Regions from separate parts of the Pseudoalteromonas sp. 13-15 genome, predicted to be linked through region 1. Evidence: predicted binding sites of a transcription regulator. Region 1 holds the regulator's gene; each other region holds the start of a gene.
What was found. The regulator LexA, encoded in region 1, represses DNA repair genes until DNA is damaged. The targets are predictions, from matches to a motif close to TACTGTATNNNNATACAGTA.

Region 2: ATS72_RS16995 (DUF4007 family protein) is a predicted target of LexA. The motif match lies at 1,630-1,649, and genes of this name have one in related genera.
Region 3: ruvC (crossover junction endodeoxyribonuclease RuvC) is a predicted target of LexA. The motif match lies at 1,439-1,458, and genes of this name have one in related genera.
Region 4: uvrD (DNA helicase II) is a predicted target of LexA. The motif match lies at 1,557-1,576, and genes of this name have one in related genera.

The regions. Positions count from the first base shown of each region.
Region 1 is NZ_CP019162.1:2,631,452-2,634,920, reverse strand. Features, by position in the region: gene ctaD (cytochrome c oxidase subunit I) at 1-94, opposite strand, end outside; gene coxB (cytochrome c oxidase subunit II) at 94-1,236, opposite strand; gene lexA (transcriptional repressor LexA) at 1,652-2,269, opposite strand; gene ATS72_RS12210 (PaaI family thioesterase) at 2,446-2,889, shown strand; gene ATS72_RS12205 (hypothetical protein) at 2,891-3,271, opposite strand.
Region 2 is NZ_CP019163.1:324,501-327,969, forward strand. Features, by position in the region: gene ATS72_RS16990 (hypothetical protein) at 1-604, opposite strand, end outside; gene ATS72_RS16995 (DUF4007 family protein) at 606-1,544, opposite strand; gene ATS72_RS17000 (DEAD/DEAH box helicase) at 1,774-3,420, shown strand; gene ATS72_RS17005 (ATP-binding protein) at 3,420-3,469, shown strand, end outside.
Region 3 is NZ_CP019162.1:1,220,784-1,224,252, forward strand. Features, by position in the region: gene ruvB (Holliday junction branch migration DNA helicase RuvB) at 1-238, opposite strand, end outside; gene ruvA (Holliday junction branch migration protein RuvA) at 246-863, opposite strand; gene ruvC (crossover junction endodeoxyribonuclease RuvC) at 866-1,390, opposite strand; gene ATS72_RS05670 (ABC transporter permease) at 1,520-3,469, opposite strand, start outside.
Region 4 is NZ_CP019162.1:2,310,503-2,313,971, reverse strand. Features, by position in the region: gene uvrD (DNA helicase II) at 1-1,492, opposite strand, end outside; gene ATS72_RS10750 (hypothetical protein) at 1,805-2,029, shown strand; gene ATS72_RS10745 (YacL family protein) at 2,145-2,513, shown strand; gene ATS72_RS10740 (dUTP diphosphatase) at 2,596-3,219, shown strand; gene yrfG (GMP/IMP nucleotidase) at 3,216-3,469, opposite strand, start outside.

The sequences.
Region 1 (3,469 bases):
GATTTGTTGTATAAAGCCAGCGCTTAAAGCCTTTAGCTGGATGATGAGCATGATGCGCTTCATTGGCGTTTGGTTGTTCTGCTATGCTACTCATTAGTTAGCCTCCACGTCGGCATCAAGTGCTGCTTGAATCTCACTAGGCTGAATAACATCACCGGTATCGTTACCCCATGCATTTCGCTTGTAAGTAATAACCGCAGCCAATTGTTTTATAGATAACTGCTTGGCAAATGATTGCATTGCCGTACCTGGGCTCCCATGAATAAGTATGTCTATATGACCTTTTATATCGCCAAGTACAATTGGGCTACCTTTTAGAGCCGGAAATACGCCCGGTAGCCCTAACCCTGTAGGTTGATGACATGCTGCACAACTTGCCATGTATACTTGAGCGCCCAGCTCCATTAGCTCTTCTTTAGGTAATGTTTGATCAAGTAAAGCGGCATCAGCTAAAGCTGCTTGTTGCTTAGCTTGTTTAGCATCGGCCAACCATACTTTAAAGTCAGCCTCAGATTTGGCCTCTACCACAACGGGCATAAACCCGTGATCTTTACCGCACAGCTCAGCACACTGACCTCGGTAAATGCCTTCTTCGTTTATGTTGGTCCATGTTTCGTTAATAAAGCCTGGGTTGGCATCTTTTTTAACGGCAAAGTCTGGTACCCACCAAGAGTGGATAACATCATCTGAGGTCATTAAAAAACGAATTTTTTGATTAATTGGCAGTACGAGGGGTTTGTCTACCTCAAGTAGATAATTTGGGTTTTTATCAGCTAAATTAGTTATTTCATCCTGAGGAGTTGCAAGCATTGAGTAAAACTCTACATCTTCTCCCATGTATTCATAATGCCATTTCCACTGTGAACCTGTAACTTTAATTGTTAAGTCGGCTTTACTGGCATCTTCCATCGCTATTAACGTTTTTGTAGCTGGCACTGCCATAGCAATTAAAATAACAAATGGAATGGCGGTCCAAAGAATTTCTACTTTGGTGCTTTCGTGGAATTGAGCGGGAACCGCTCCTTTAGATTTGCGATGATGAATGAGTGCCCAAAGCATAATGGCAAACACTATTATCCCAATCACACAACATATAAAAAATATGGTCATGTGTAATTCGTAAACATTTTCACTTATATCTGTAACGCCTTTACGCATATTAAATTGGCTATTTGCCAAGGCTAACTGCGGAAAAACACACAATATAAGCCACAAGGTACAACTAAGTTTACCCATGTGACGACTCCTTTGATGCTGTTGCTAGTGCAAAGCGAAGAGGCATACGGCTTAAACGCCAATTCGTTATTTTTATTTTTTTATTAATGCCGTTTTATTTATAAAAATTGGCATTCACTGCGCTAGCAAAAGTTTATTGTGTGTGCTCAAAACTTAAAAGCGATGAGTATTGCCAGCGTCAGCTTATTAACAATTAGTTAATATTTAACCACCATGCAAGTTTTTTGTATTAAAAACAAACAATAAATATATAAAAAGTAGAGAGTTGACTTAGTTGAACGTAGAGAGAAATAGCTCAAATCGAGAGGTGGTAAGGGCTAAGGATGAAATGAAAGAGTGTGAATAAAAAACAAACAAAATTTTAAAAATAAAAAAAGCGCACCAAAAAAGTGCGCTTTTTATAAAATAAGAAAAACTACATCCAGTCCGCGTTACGAATTACACCCACTGCTAAGCCTTCAATGTTGAACGACTCAGTTTCAAGATCGACCTTAATTGGTGCAAACTCGTCATTTTCGGCATGAAGCAATACCTGACGACCCGCTTTTTCGATGCGTTTTACGGTTACATCGTCATCAACACGGGCAACCACAACTTGACCATTTTCAGCCACTTGTGTTTTATGCACAGCAAGTAAATCGCCATCCATAATGCCTATATCTTTCATACTCATACCGTTTACGCGCAGTAAAAAGTCGGCAGCTGGTTTAAACATTAATGGGTCAATTTTACAGTGGCTTTCAACATGTTCTTGCGCCAAAATAGGGGAACCTGCCGCAACTCGGCCAATAAGCGGTAAACCTAATTGTTCTGGCTCCTCTTCTTCAACAAGTTGAATTCCACGGCTTGCGCCAGGTTTCATTTTAATCACCCCTTTTTTGGCAAGGGCTTTTAAATGTTCCTCAGCGGCATTTGCACTTTTAAACCCTAACGTTTGTGCTATTTCGGCACGTGTAGGCGGCATACCAGTGTCTTTAATAAACACTTTAATTAATTCGAGTATTTGAGCTTGGCGTTTAGTTAATGGGCGCATACAACTGGTTTTCCATACAGTACATTTAACTGTGAGTATATACAGTTAAATAAAAATCGCAAATTTAAATTATTCGTTCAAATAGCCAAATTACTTCCTTACGTGTACATTTTAGGGGCTTTCTAAAATAGCCTATAAAAATAGTAACTTGCTACATTAAATTTAAAGGAATCTATATGAGTATTTGGCATCAACCCATTACATTAGCATTGTGTAAACAATTGGACGAAGGCATTAATGGCCAAGGGACGCTAATGAAAACCATGGGAATCGAAATAACAGAGATAGGCGACGATTATCTAGTAGCAACCATGCCTGCAATCCCTGCACACCATAACCCTATTGGCATGGTTCATGGCGGCGCAAACGTTGTACTCGCCGAAACCGTAGCGAGCTATGCTGCTAATTTTGTAGTTGATTTCACAAAGTTTTACTGTGTTGGGCAAGAAATAAGTGCAAGCCATTTAAAGGCTTCTCGCAATGGTACATTAACGGCAACAGCACGCGCATTTCATATTGGAAAACGAAGCTCTGTTTGGGAAATAAAAATTACAAACAGCCGCAACGAGCTATGCTGCGTATCAAAAATGACCGCAGCCGTTGTTGAGCGAAAGACGTAAGTTATTTTTCGAGAGGGTAAATTGTTATTTCCATACCCGCGCCAATAGCAGATATACGCAGTAGTGTATCTGCATGTAAAGCTTGATTAAAACATTTTGGCGACGTGCCTGACTCAAACCCTATATCAAACGTTCTACGTGAGCAGCTTAACCATTGCTTTAATGCATTGCGTGAACATGACTCAATAAGCTCACATATATGGTTTATTGCTTTGTCTGGTGATTTTACATCGCCAGCTACCTCAATACGTGCTAATTGACGGTATTCGTCTTTGTCATAATGTAAAATCGTTGCGACTTTTTTTAGGTCGGCCACCAGCACACTAATATCTTGTTTTGACTCAAGCTCTAGATCTACATTTAAAAATTGAATTTCCGACATTGTCTCGTATTTATCCTCTAATGGTTACCATGCAAACTTTAACGCAGTTTTACCTTTATACCAAATCAACACCCTATAAATAGACGTTTTATATAGTAATACTCTTATTTTAGAGTGCTATTGCTGCTTACAATTGGCGCTATTGTGCTGAAACGCTATTTTAATGCACTAGTGCGACATTTTGTCGCACTCACCTTG
Region 2 (3,469 bases), on a different replicon from region 1:
CAATATCGGCTAAAGATTGAAATAAATGTAAATCTTTGTTTTCACGAGATTGATAATCTAAAGCTTTACCCATTTCATCAAGTAAAATTAAAACACCGTCTTCATTTTTACTTGGTTTTTGTAGGATCTTTTTTATTTCTGCTAAGCATTTATCATCATCAAAATCAGCTATTTCTGTTTTATCAAAGTCTTCATCAAATGCATTAAGTAAGCTGACTAAAATACTGTTTGCTGGGGCTTCTAAACCACAAACATGTTTAACAGTTTGCCAACCGTTTTTTAACGCAAAGCGCTCTTCAAAATCGGTAATAACACTTTGAGAATTATTTAATTTTTTTAGGGCATAACTACGTTTTTTTGTGTCGGTAGAGAGCAAGCAAGATAAAAACAAAGCAACGGTAGATTTACCTGACCCATAAGGGCCTGTAATTGTAAATGCACGTTGTGTGCTATTTTCAAATTCGCGACTAATAGTATCAAGTACATTTATAGCTGTACCATGCAGTACAAATTCATCTATAAATGGAGAGAAATCAGTATTATCGGTATCAATTCGTGTCGAACTTTTGTAGCGTTGATTTATTGTAATTAAAGATTCAGACATGTTATTTACCGTAGTACATTTTTAAGTAATCGATCGCATTATTTTTTATATCAGTAGATATACTTACTTGACGTAAACCCAGCGAATCCACCCAAGTTACATTCTTACTTGTAAAGCCCTGCGCTTCATCCAACTTTTGCCCTAACCCAGACTCTGAAAGCCTAAATATTCTTCCCGGTGAGCAAGGTTTTGTAAGTAAAGAATCAAAATCAATAGTACCTACATTAGAGTCTTGTGTTTCTGCATTAAAAAACTCAAGCAGTGCATAAATAAATATTTCAACAGGTAGTTCAGGGCGTTCAGCAAGGTTACTTACATAAAAGCCGCCACCATTATCTTGTACTAAATTTAATTCAGCTAAAGGCGATGTAAAATGGTCTTCATCAACTTTAACAGCTTTTTTTGCTGTACTATTTTTTTGTTTTTTGCTGTAAGTATTTAAAAAACAATCTACATCTTTTTTTAGTGTACTTAAGTTACTCAGCTCTGTTTTAACTAGTCGTTTAGCATCGTCATAACAGTCATCTACTAGTTTACTTTTTTCAAAATATTGAACGTTAGAGTAGTTAAAAAAGTAACGATATGCAGTTAGGCTTATGTTGTTAAAGTTCAGCCAAAAATGAATAAGCCATACAGAACCAGGAAGCTCTAAAAAAGGGTCGTGTCCATCTACAGTTTTATCGCCAAATAAAAACTTTCCGTTATTAGCTACAGAGTGAGCTATTTCACCTTTGTTTATTTTTTCTATCACATTAGCCGACTCAGCCCAATACTGAATCGCCTTAACCATATTCTTGCCTACACCTAGTTCAACAATAGAGTGACGTATACTTTCTTCGTTAGAAGAAAAATTGCCTTTATTATTCAAGTGATTAATAGCTTTAAATAGCCATCCATAGCGTAAAGGGAAGGTGTCGTGCCCTGTAAATTTAGCTTTCATGCTTAAAACTGCTCCTGGAGAAATTGTCCAACGCCGCACATATTATACGGATTATTAGCTGAGAGAAAGCTCTAATTTTATGATTTACTGTTTATTTATACAGTTATTGTTGATAAAAAAGTTGTCCAACGGGTTACAAATCTGTACCTTTCTTTGTATTATACATTTTTACTTATCTAATACTTTGATTTAGTGATAAAAGGTTAGGTTCTATATTGAAGGGATATCAATGCTGACAAAAATTCTAGCAAATTTTTCTGAGGATGAACTATTAAGTTTTCTTCCCAAAAATTCAATAAATTTCGCACTGCAACTTGATGCAAAAGATAATCAGATAACAGAAAACAACTCTTACAATAAAAATAAACTTGCCGGTATAGTTGCGAGTGTTAAACAGGTCGACTTTATTTTTGACTCTCAATTACGAAATAAACTTATCGACCGTTTATCTGCAACGCAACTAGCCGAGCTATTTCCAAGCTTTGAACTTGAAGCAAAAAATGTTACACCAAAATACTATGATGCGATAATAAGTTGGGCAAATGATAACCCTAAAAAGTTTGCTGAGTTACTAGGGCTTTCTGTATTGTATGAAAGTCAGCTAGAACAAGATAATGGCTTAAAAAGCATATCTTGTATTGAGCCAAACTACGGTCTCTACCCTTATCAGCAAGGCATTAGTAAACAGGTTTTCTCTCAGCTCGGCCAAAATAAAAAACGAGTATTGATTCATTTGCCTACAGGCGCTGGTAAAACACGTACCGCAATGAATATAGCTTCTGAACATCTCAGGCAATCAGAGAATAACTTAGTTTTGTGGTTAGCAGACAGAGAGGAGCTTTGTTCACAAGCTTACTCTGAATTTTCAAAAGCATGGCAGTCTTTGGGTAACCGTGCCACTTCTCTTTATGGGTTTTATTCAAGTTCCACAGAAAGCCTAAGTGGTATTGACTCTGGCTTTGTAGTTGCTGGCTTACATAAGTTTTTAAGTTTAAGAAAAAGTGACTCAAGGCAACTACAACTTTTATATAGCAAACTAGCTGAAAAAGTCACGCTAGTTATTTTTGATGAAGCTCACAAAGCTGTTGCCCCTAAATTTCAAGAAGTGATTCAAGACTTTATTGATGATGAGGCGTTTCATGCTGACCTAATAGGTTTAACAGCAACCCCAGGAAGAAGCTATTCTGAGGATGGATTATCTGAAGAAGACGCTCGCCTAGCTAATTTTTTCTATAACAATAAAGTATCAATGCAAATTTCGGGCTATTTATCACCAATAGATTACTTAGTAGAAAAAGGTTACTTAGCCAAAGCGAACTTTAAGTCGTTAAATTATGATCATTCAGGTATTGCTGCATACGAATTAAGGGATGCGGGCGGTGTTGAGACAATGACGACTTTAGCAAGTAACATAGAGCGTAATCGACAGATCTTAAAAACGATAATTGATGAATGTAACCTTGGCTCACAAATCATCGTTTTTGCGTGTACCGTAGAGCACGGAATTAACCTTGCTACCGCGCTTGCCTATCAAGGTATAAAAGCAGCATCTATTGATAGTAAAAATGATACAGCTGAGAGCCGCAGAGCGAAAATAGCGCAATATAAAAATGGTGAACTACAAGTTCTCGTTAATTTTAATGTACTAACGGCAGGGTTTGATGCCCCTAAAACTAACGTAACCATAATAGCTAAACCAATGAACTCCTTAGTACAGTATTTGCAAATGGCGGGCCGTGCCATGAGGGGTTATAAAAGCGGCGGTAACAAAGAATGCAATATTTATACAGTCATGGATAACATACCTGAGTTTCAAAGTATTAGCCTCGCATTTGGTTATTGGAATGATATGTGGGCAGAAAAGGAAATAAAATAATGAGTAATAGATTTTTAAGTGCTGAGACCGTTATTGAGTCATTAAGGGA
Region 3 (3,469 bases), 1.4 Mb from region 1:
TTAATTCGTTTGCTACAATATTCGCCAATGTGGTTTTTCCTAAACCTGGCGGACCAAATATTAATAAATGATCAAGCGCTTCATCGCGGCTGCGTGCAGCTTCAATAAATATTTCCATTTGCTGCTTAACATGCGGTTGACCTCGGTAATCAGCCAACAGTTTTGGCCTAATTGCTCGGTCAATCGAGTCTTCATTTGTTTTTTCAGTCGCGTCAATTAAGCGATCCGCTTCAATCATGGGTTACTCACAACATCGATTTTAAAGATTCTTTTATAAGAACCTCAGTAGACATATCCGGTTTACTCACCGATTTTACTGCTTTTTGTGCCTGTGGCAATTTATACCCTAATGCAACAAGTGCAGAAACGGCATCATCCGCTGCATGATTAGCCACTAATGCATCGCTGTGAGGCTCTATCACTGCGCTATCGCTAAATGGTGTAAATAAATCATTACCCCAATCTTTTAGACGGTCTTTCATCTCAAGCACTAAACGTTCAGCGGTTTTTTTACCCACACCCGGTAATTTAACCAGCGATGTAGCATCTTCATTATTTACACAGCTAACAAACTGTTGCGCCGACATTCCCGATAAAATAGCGAGCCCGAGTTTTGGCCCTACCCCATTAGCTTTTAAAAGCTCTCTAAATAATGCGCGCTCTGTTTTATTATTAAAACCAAACAGTAACTGCGCATCTTCACGCACTACAAAATGAGTATAAACAATCGTGTTTTCACCCACTTTTGGTAAGTCGTAAAAACAGGTCATTGGCATTTGTACTTCATAACCCACGCCGCTTACTTCAAGTAAAATTTCGGGGGGTTGTTTTTCAACTAAAATACCATTTAAGCGGCCTATCATTGTTATTTCCTTAAGCGTCCTCTAACGGTTTTGCTTGCGCTGCCCGCTAGTTTAATTAAATTTTGTTCTGAATGAGCATGGCAAATTGCTATTGCTAATGCATCTGCTGCATCGGCTTGAGGCGTACCTGGTAATTTTAGAATATTTTTTACCATATGCTGGACTTGGCTTTTGTCTGCACCACCGTTGCCTACTACAGCTTGTTTAATTTGCCTTGCCGAATACTCAAACACTGGCAAATCAGCCATTGCAGCACCCACAATGGCAGCACCACGCGCTTGGCCAAGTTTTAATGCAGAATCGGGATTATGAGCCATAAATACTTTTTCTATAGCAAACGTTTCAGGCGAAAACTGCTCAACAAGTTGAGTGATGCCCTGGTAAATCATTTTAAGGCGTACCGGAAAAGGATGTTCGGCTAATTTTATACAACCACTGCCTAAATAAGTAAATTTAGCACCTTGGTGAGCAACTACACCGTAACCAGTCAAACGCGATCCTGGGTCGATCCCTAAAATAATGGCCAAATCACATTCTCGTTGTTTTTATTGTAAATTAGGCTAATAATGCCAGAGCACTGTATAAAATACCAGTACCAAGCAAAAACAAAAATGCTCGCTTAAATAGCGAGCATTTTAAACGCAATAATAGTTAGTTTACCCTAAAGCGCGAACTAACCCTTGGGTGTTTTGTTTAAGGGTACGGGCAATCATTAAATAACCCAACCCGGCTACAAATAAACCACCAGCAAGCGGGCCTATAATCCATATGTGTGGATGAAGCTTGCCCGTAAGTTCAAACATTTGTTGCTGCACAATCAAAAGCGCTAAGTCGCTAAAAAATGCAGCAACTAAACCGGCTAACCCACCCAATAATAAAAACTCGTACAAGGTCGCATTTTTAATTAAACGGCTTTTAGCACCTAATGTTCTTAAAATTACAATTTCTTGCATGCGTTCACCTAAGCTCGCTTGCACTTGCGAAATGAGTACTAATGCACCGCACAAAACAACAATGGCAAGTACAAAACCAATGGCAAGTGAGACTTGCGATATTGTGGTTTGTATTTGCTTTACAAAGTTGTCTACATCGATTGCAGTAATGGTTGGATAGGTGCGCAGCAGTTGGCTAAAGTCGCGCTTTTGCTCAGGTTCTATCCTAACCGACGAAATATACGTTGCCGGAAAGTCTTTAAGTACATCTGGGCTGAGTATAATAAAGAAGTTGGGTTTAAGCGTTGCCCAGTTAACTGTGCGAACGCTGGTAATTTTAGCATCGAACGACTGCGCGCCAATTAAAAAGGTAAGTGTGTCGCCAATTTCAACATCAAGGCGCTCTAACATCGACTCTTCAACTGATGCCTCGGCCACTGCGTTTTCACCAAACCATTCACCTTGAATTATCTCGTTTTGAGCCGGTACATCTTTAAGCCACGTTAAGTTTAGCTCACGGCCAATACCCGAACGCGCTTCTTCATCTTTTTTCTCATTGTCTTGAAGAGATACTTCACGTGCAACCAACTCACCATTTACCGCGTTAACACGCCCTCGAATCGTTGGGTAGAAGTCAGACACTAAAATGTCTTTCTCAGCAAGGTAATTATTGATTGGTTCAAGGTCGTTTTGAGTAATATTAACTAAAAATGCATTGGGCGCATCGCTTGGTAATTGCGACTGCCAATCAGCAATCATGTCATTTTTAAGCACAACTAAAAACAGAAGCAGTTTAATGGCGAGCGAAAAACTAATAAGTTGAACTGCATTTACATTGGCACGCTTTTGAATCGACGCAATAGCCAATGACCAACTATTACCTGGTTTTAAACCCAGTTTTCGGCCACCGCCAAATATAAGTTTAGATATTAAAAACAACACGCCAATTAAAGTTAGTGTGGTTATAAATAATATTAGCGTTATTTTTATATTGTTACTAAATAACCACATTAACAAAAACACGGTCAATGCACTCATACCCAAGTGCACGCGGCTCACCGCTAGTTTGTCACCTAAATTACGACGCAGTACCCTAAGTGGCGGAATATCGAACAAATCAAATAACGGTTTAATAGAAAACATAACGGCGCAAATTACACCCGTACTAATTGCTACAAGCCAAGGCTTAAATCCACCCACCGGCAATTCGCTTCCCATACTTTTTGAAAGGTATCCGGTGGCTATTTCTTGCAAGCCGTAACCAATCAATAAACCTATACTCACAGCCATTGCACATACAAGCAATAAGTGAAGCATGTAAATTTTACGGATCATTGAGCGACTGCCGCCCAATGTTTTCATCATCGCAACAGGGTCATATTGGCGCTCGCAGTATCGTTTGGCTGATACAGCAATCGCTACTGCAGCCAAAATAATACCTAGTAAACCCGCTAACAATAAAAAACTCTCAGCTCGGTTTAAACTGTTTGAAATTGGTGATTGACGGTCTTTAACACCGTACCATTGTTGGTTTTCTTTCATTTGTGGCTTTAACCAGTCATAAAAGCTGTTTATGTCGTCTTCACTACCTGCATAGAGCTGACGATAAAAAACACGGCTCCCAGGCTGAACAACCTCTGTTTTTGGCACATCTGCAATATTTATTAATACACG
Region 4 (3,469 bases), 320 kb from region 1:
CGCCTTTTTCAGCTTGGTACATAGCCATAAGGCCAGAGGTTTGAATTGTGTATTTAGCTTGTTCTTGTAGGGTGAGATCGCTAATTTTGTCTTCAATGTGCTCAACAAGTTCTACAAACTTTGTTACAGCGCCAGCTGCTCGGCCTGATAAGTGCTGTTGTTCAACAATAGCTTTAGCTGCGTACCAAAGCGGAAGTGACTCAGCACGAGCGCAATCACGTATATGACTTAATGTTTTATCGCCAATACCGCGAGCAGGAGTATTAATTACACGCTCAAATGCGGCATCGTCTTGGCGATTACCTACTAAGCGTAGGTACGATAGCGCATCTTTAATTTCTTGACGCTCGAAGAATCGCATACCACCGTAAATGCGATATTTTAAGCCTTCTTGCAGCATGGCTTCCTCGAGTACACGAGATTGCGCGTTACTACGGTATAAAATAGCGGCGTCTTGCAACGCGTTACCAGCATTTAACCAACTACGTAATTTGCTACTCACAAAGCGGGCTTCGTCTAGCTCGTTAAAGGCGGCATAAATTGATATAGGCTCGCCTTCGTTACCATCGGTCCATAAGCTTTTTCCCATACGCTCGGAGTTATTTTTTATAAGCGCATTAGATGCTTTAAGAATAGTTGCGGTTGAACGGTAGTTTTGTTCAAGGCGAATAGTTTCAGCATCAAAGTCAGTTAAAAAACGTTTTATGTTTTCTATTTTAGCGCCGCGCCAGCCGTAAATACTTTGGTCGTCGTCGCCAACAATCATTATGCTGCTTGTGTCGCCGGCAAGTAACTTTAACCATGCGTACTGAATGGTATTAGTATCTTGAAACTCGTCTACTAGCATGTGGGCAAAGCGCTGTTGGTAGTGGCGAAGTAACGTCGGGTTATTTTTTAATACTTCATAGCTGCGTAGCAGTATTTCAGCAAAATCGACCAAACCAGCCCTGTCACACGCTTCCTGGTAGGCGGCATATACACGCAGCATCATTTGCTCGTTTATATCATAAGCTTGAATATCTTTAGGGCGAAGTGCTTCGTCTTTTTTAGCGCTTATGTACCAACCAAACTGTTTTGCAGGCCACTTTTTATCATCAATATTCATTGATTTTAATAAGCGCTTGATCATACGAAGTTGGTCATCAGAATCTAAAATTTGAAAGGCTTCTGGTAAGTTAGCTTCACGGTGATGAGCGCGTAAAATACGGTGTGATAAACCATGGAAAGTACCAATCCACATCCCGCCAACCGGTGCTTTTAAGGTTTCTTCAACGCGGGTACGCATTTCTTTAGCTGCTTTATTGGTAAAAGTTACCGCAAAAATACTATAAGCTGATGCTTGTTCAACTTGCATAAGCCACGCGATACGATGAACTAACACTCGTGTTTTACCAGACCCAGCACCGGCCAACACCAGCATGTTTTGTAATGGGGCTGCAACGGCATCGCGTTGTTTGTCATTTAAGCCGTCGAGTAATTCTGAAACGTCCATCGTTACGCCTTTTTAATCAATATTGAGGGCAGTATAACAGGTGTTTTTGTTAGGCTAAATAAAATACTGTTTTTATGAACAGCTATTATAAAAATAGCCTCTAAAACCAATCAGCTGGATAGTTTTTGGCGTGGATAAGTGACTAAAATTAATAATAAAAATAATCAAATTGACCTATATTTAGTAAAAAATACCAAAGTAATTAGTGAGTCGTAATTTAACTAGCTGATTTTTAAGCTTTAATAAATTGGCATAAAGTGTGATAGTAAGTAGATAACTAAAATTTAAAATTAATTAACTACAGAGGTGAGTATGGCTGATCAAGGGTCTGGCGGTAATGTGATTGCTGCATTGTGTAATATATTTTTTCCTGGTTTAGGGCAACTAGTACAAGGGCGTATTTTAGCGGCTATATTTTTTGCGCTAGCTATTGTTATAAGTTACGCACTTATTTACGTACTCGTTGGTTTTGTATTAGTCCCTATTATTTATTTATGGTCGATAATAGATGCGGCACGATACCGCTCGCGAAGTTAGGTATTTAAACGTTTTACAAAAATAGCGCCCAATGGCGCTATTTTGTTTTTTAGGGTCGGCGTTACAGCTAATTTACGGGTATAATCGCGTTATTAACGTTTAATAAGTAATAGCTATGGAATATCAATTTATACGTGACCCTATTAGTGGTTTACGAATTAAAATAAGCAGCGAACACGCAATAATAGGTCGTTGGTTAAACGAAGAAATTGGCAAAGACAAAGTCGCTATGGTGCAAGCACTTATTGTGTCTGTCAAAACGAGTTTTGAGCCAGTCACTCTAAAAGGCCAAGAAATAGATTTAATTTTATCTAAAGATGAGGCCTTATTTGAGGCTCATGCTCTGCACCAAGACAGCGAAGACTTAATTGCCTATCAAGATGATGATTTAATGCTTGAAGAGAACGACTTAAGCAGTGGTTGTGGTTTTGAAGACTTTGTTGATTTAATCGAGTCGTGGGCTGAGTTTACCAGTAATCGATAAAAATAATTAAAACAGACATAGCAAATGCAAAAACAGCGCTTTCTCTGTATTATTAAAACAACTAAAAACGACAGGAATTGATATGTCTGCCAATTTAAATAAGCTAGTAGTCATGCTAGAAATGCAAAACGCCATGAATACAAAAGTGCATGAACAATGGTTTACACAAGGGTTTGAATGGTATCGCGCTATTTGGGTTGAGTGTGCCGAAATGCTAGATCATCATGGCTGGAAGTGGTGGAAAAAACAAACACCCGATACCGAGCAAGTTATTTTAGAATTGGTTGATATTTTTCACTTTGGTTTGTCGCTACGTATTGACGGAAAAACAAGCTATCAAGACTTAGCAAAGCAATTAGAAAGTGAGTTGAGCCAAGTTCAGCAAGCTGATGACTTTAAGCAAACGTTAGAAATACTTGCGGCATCTGCTGTTGCAGATAAAGCGTTTAATGCATCAGCATTTGCCGGTTGTATGGCACAAATGGGCATGGATATTGACGATTTATACCGTGGTTATGTTGGTAAAAATACCTTAAACTTTTTCCGCCAAGACCATGGTTATAAAGACGGTAGCTACATTAAAGTGTGGAACGGGCAAGAAGATAACGAGCACTTAGTGGAAGTAGTTAAAAGCCTTGATACCGAACATGCAGACTTCGCAAAATTAGTCTATCAAGGCCTTGAGGCACGTTACCCAAAAAGCTAAATAATAGTACGGTAGTCGGTTACATTTAAGTAATCGGCTATTTCGTTGTGTGGTTGCTGACTGTCGGGGTTGGCAACCGCAAGTAAGTGTCCAATGCCGTATTCTTTTGCGGCATTTAATACAGCTATGCTGTCATCAACAAACAAAGTACGTGTTTTGTTAAATCCTAAATCATTTTGTACTTGGTGCCATAAACTTTGCTGCTCTTTACTTACGCCATATTCATGAGTCGACACTACACCATCTAAAT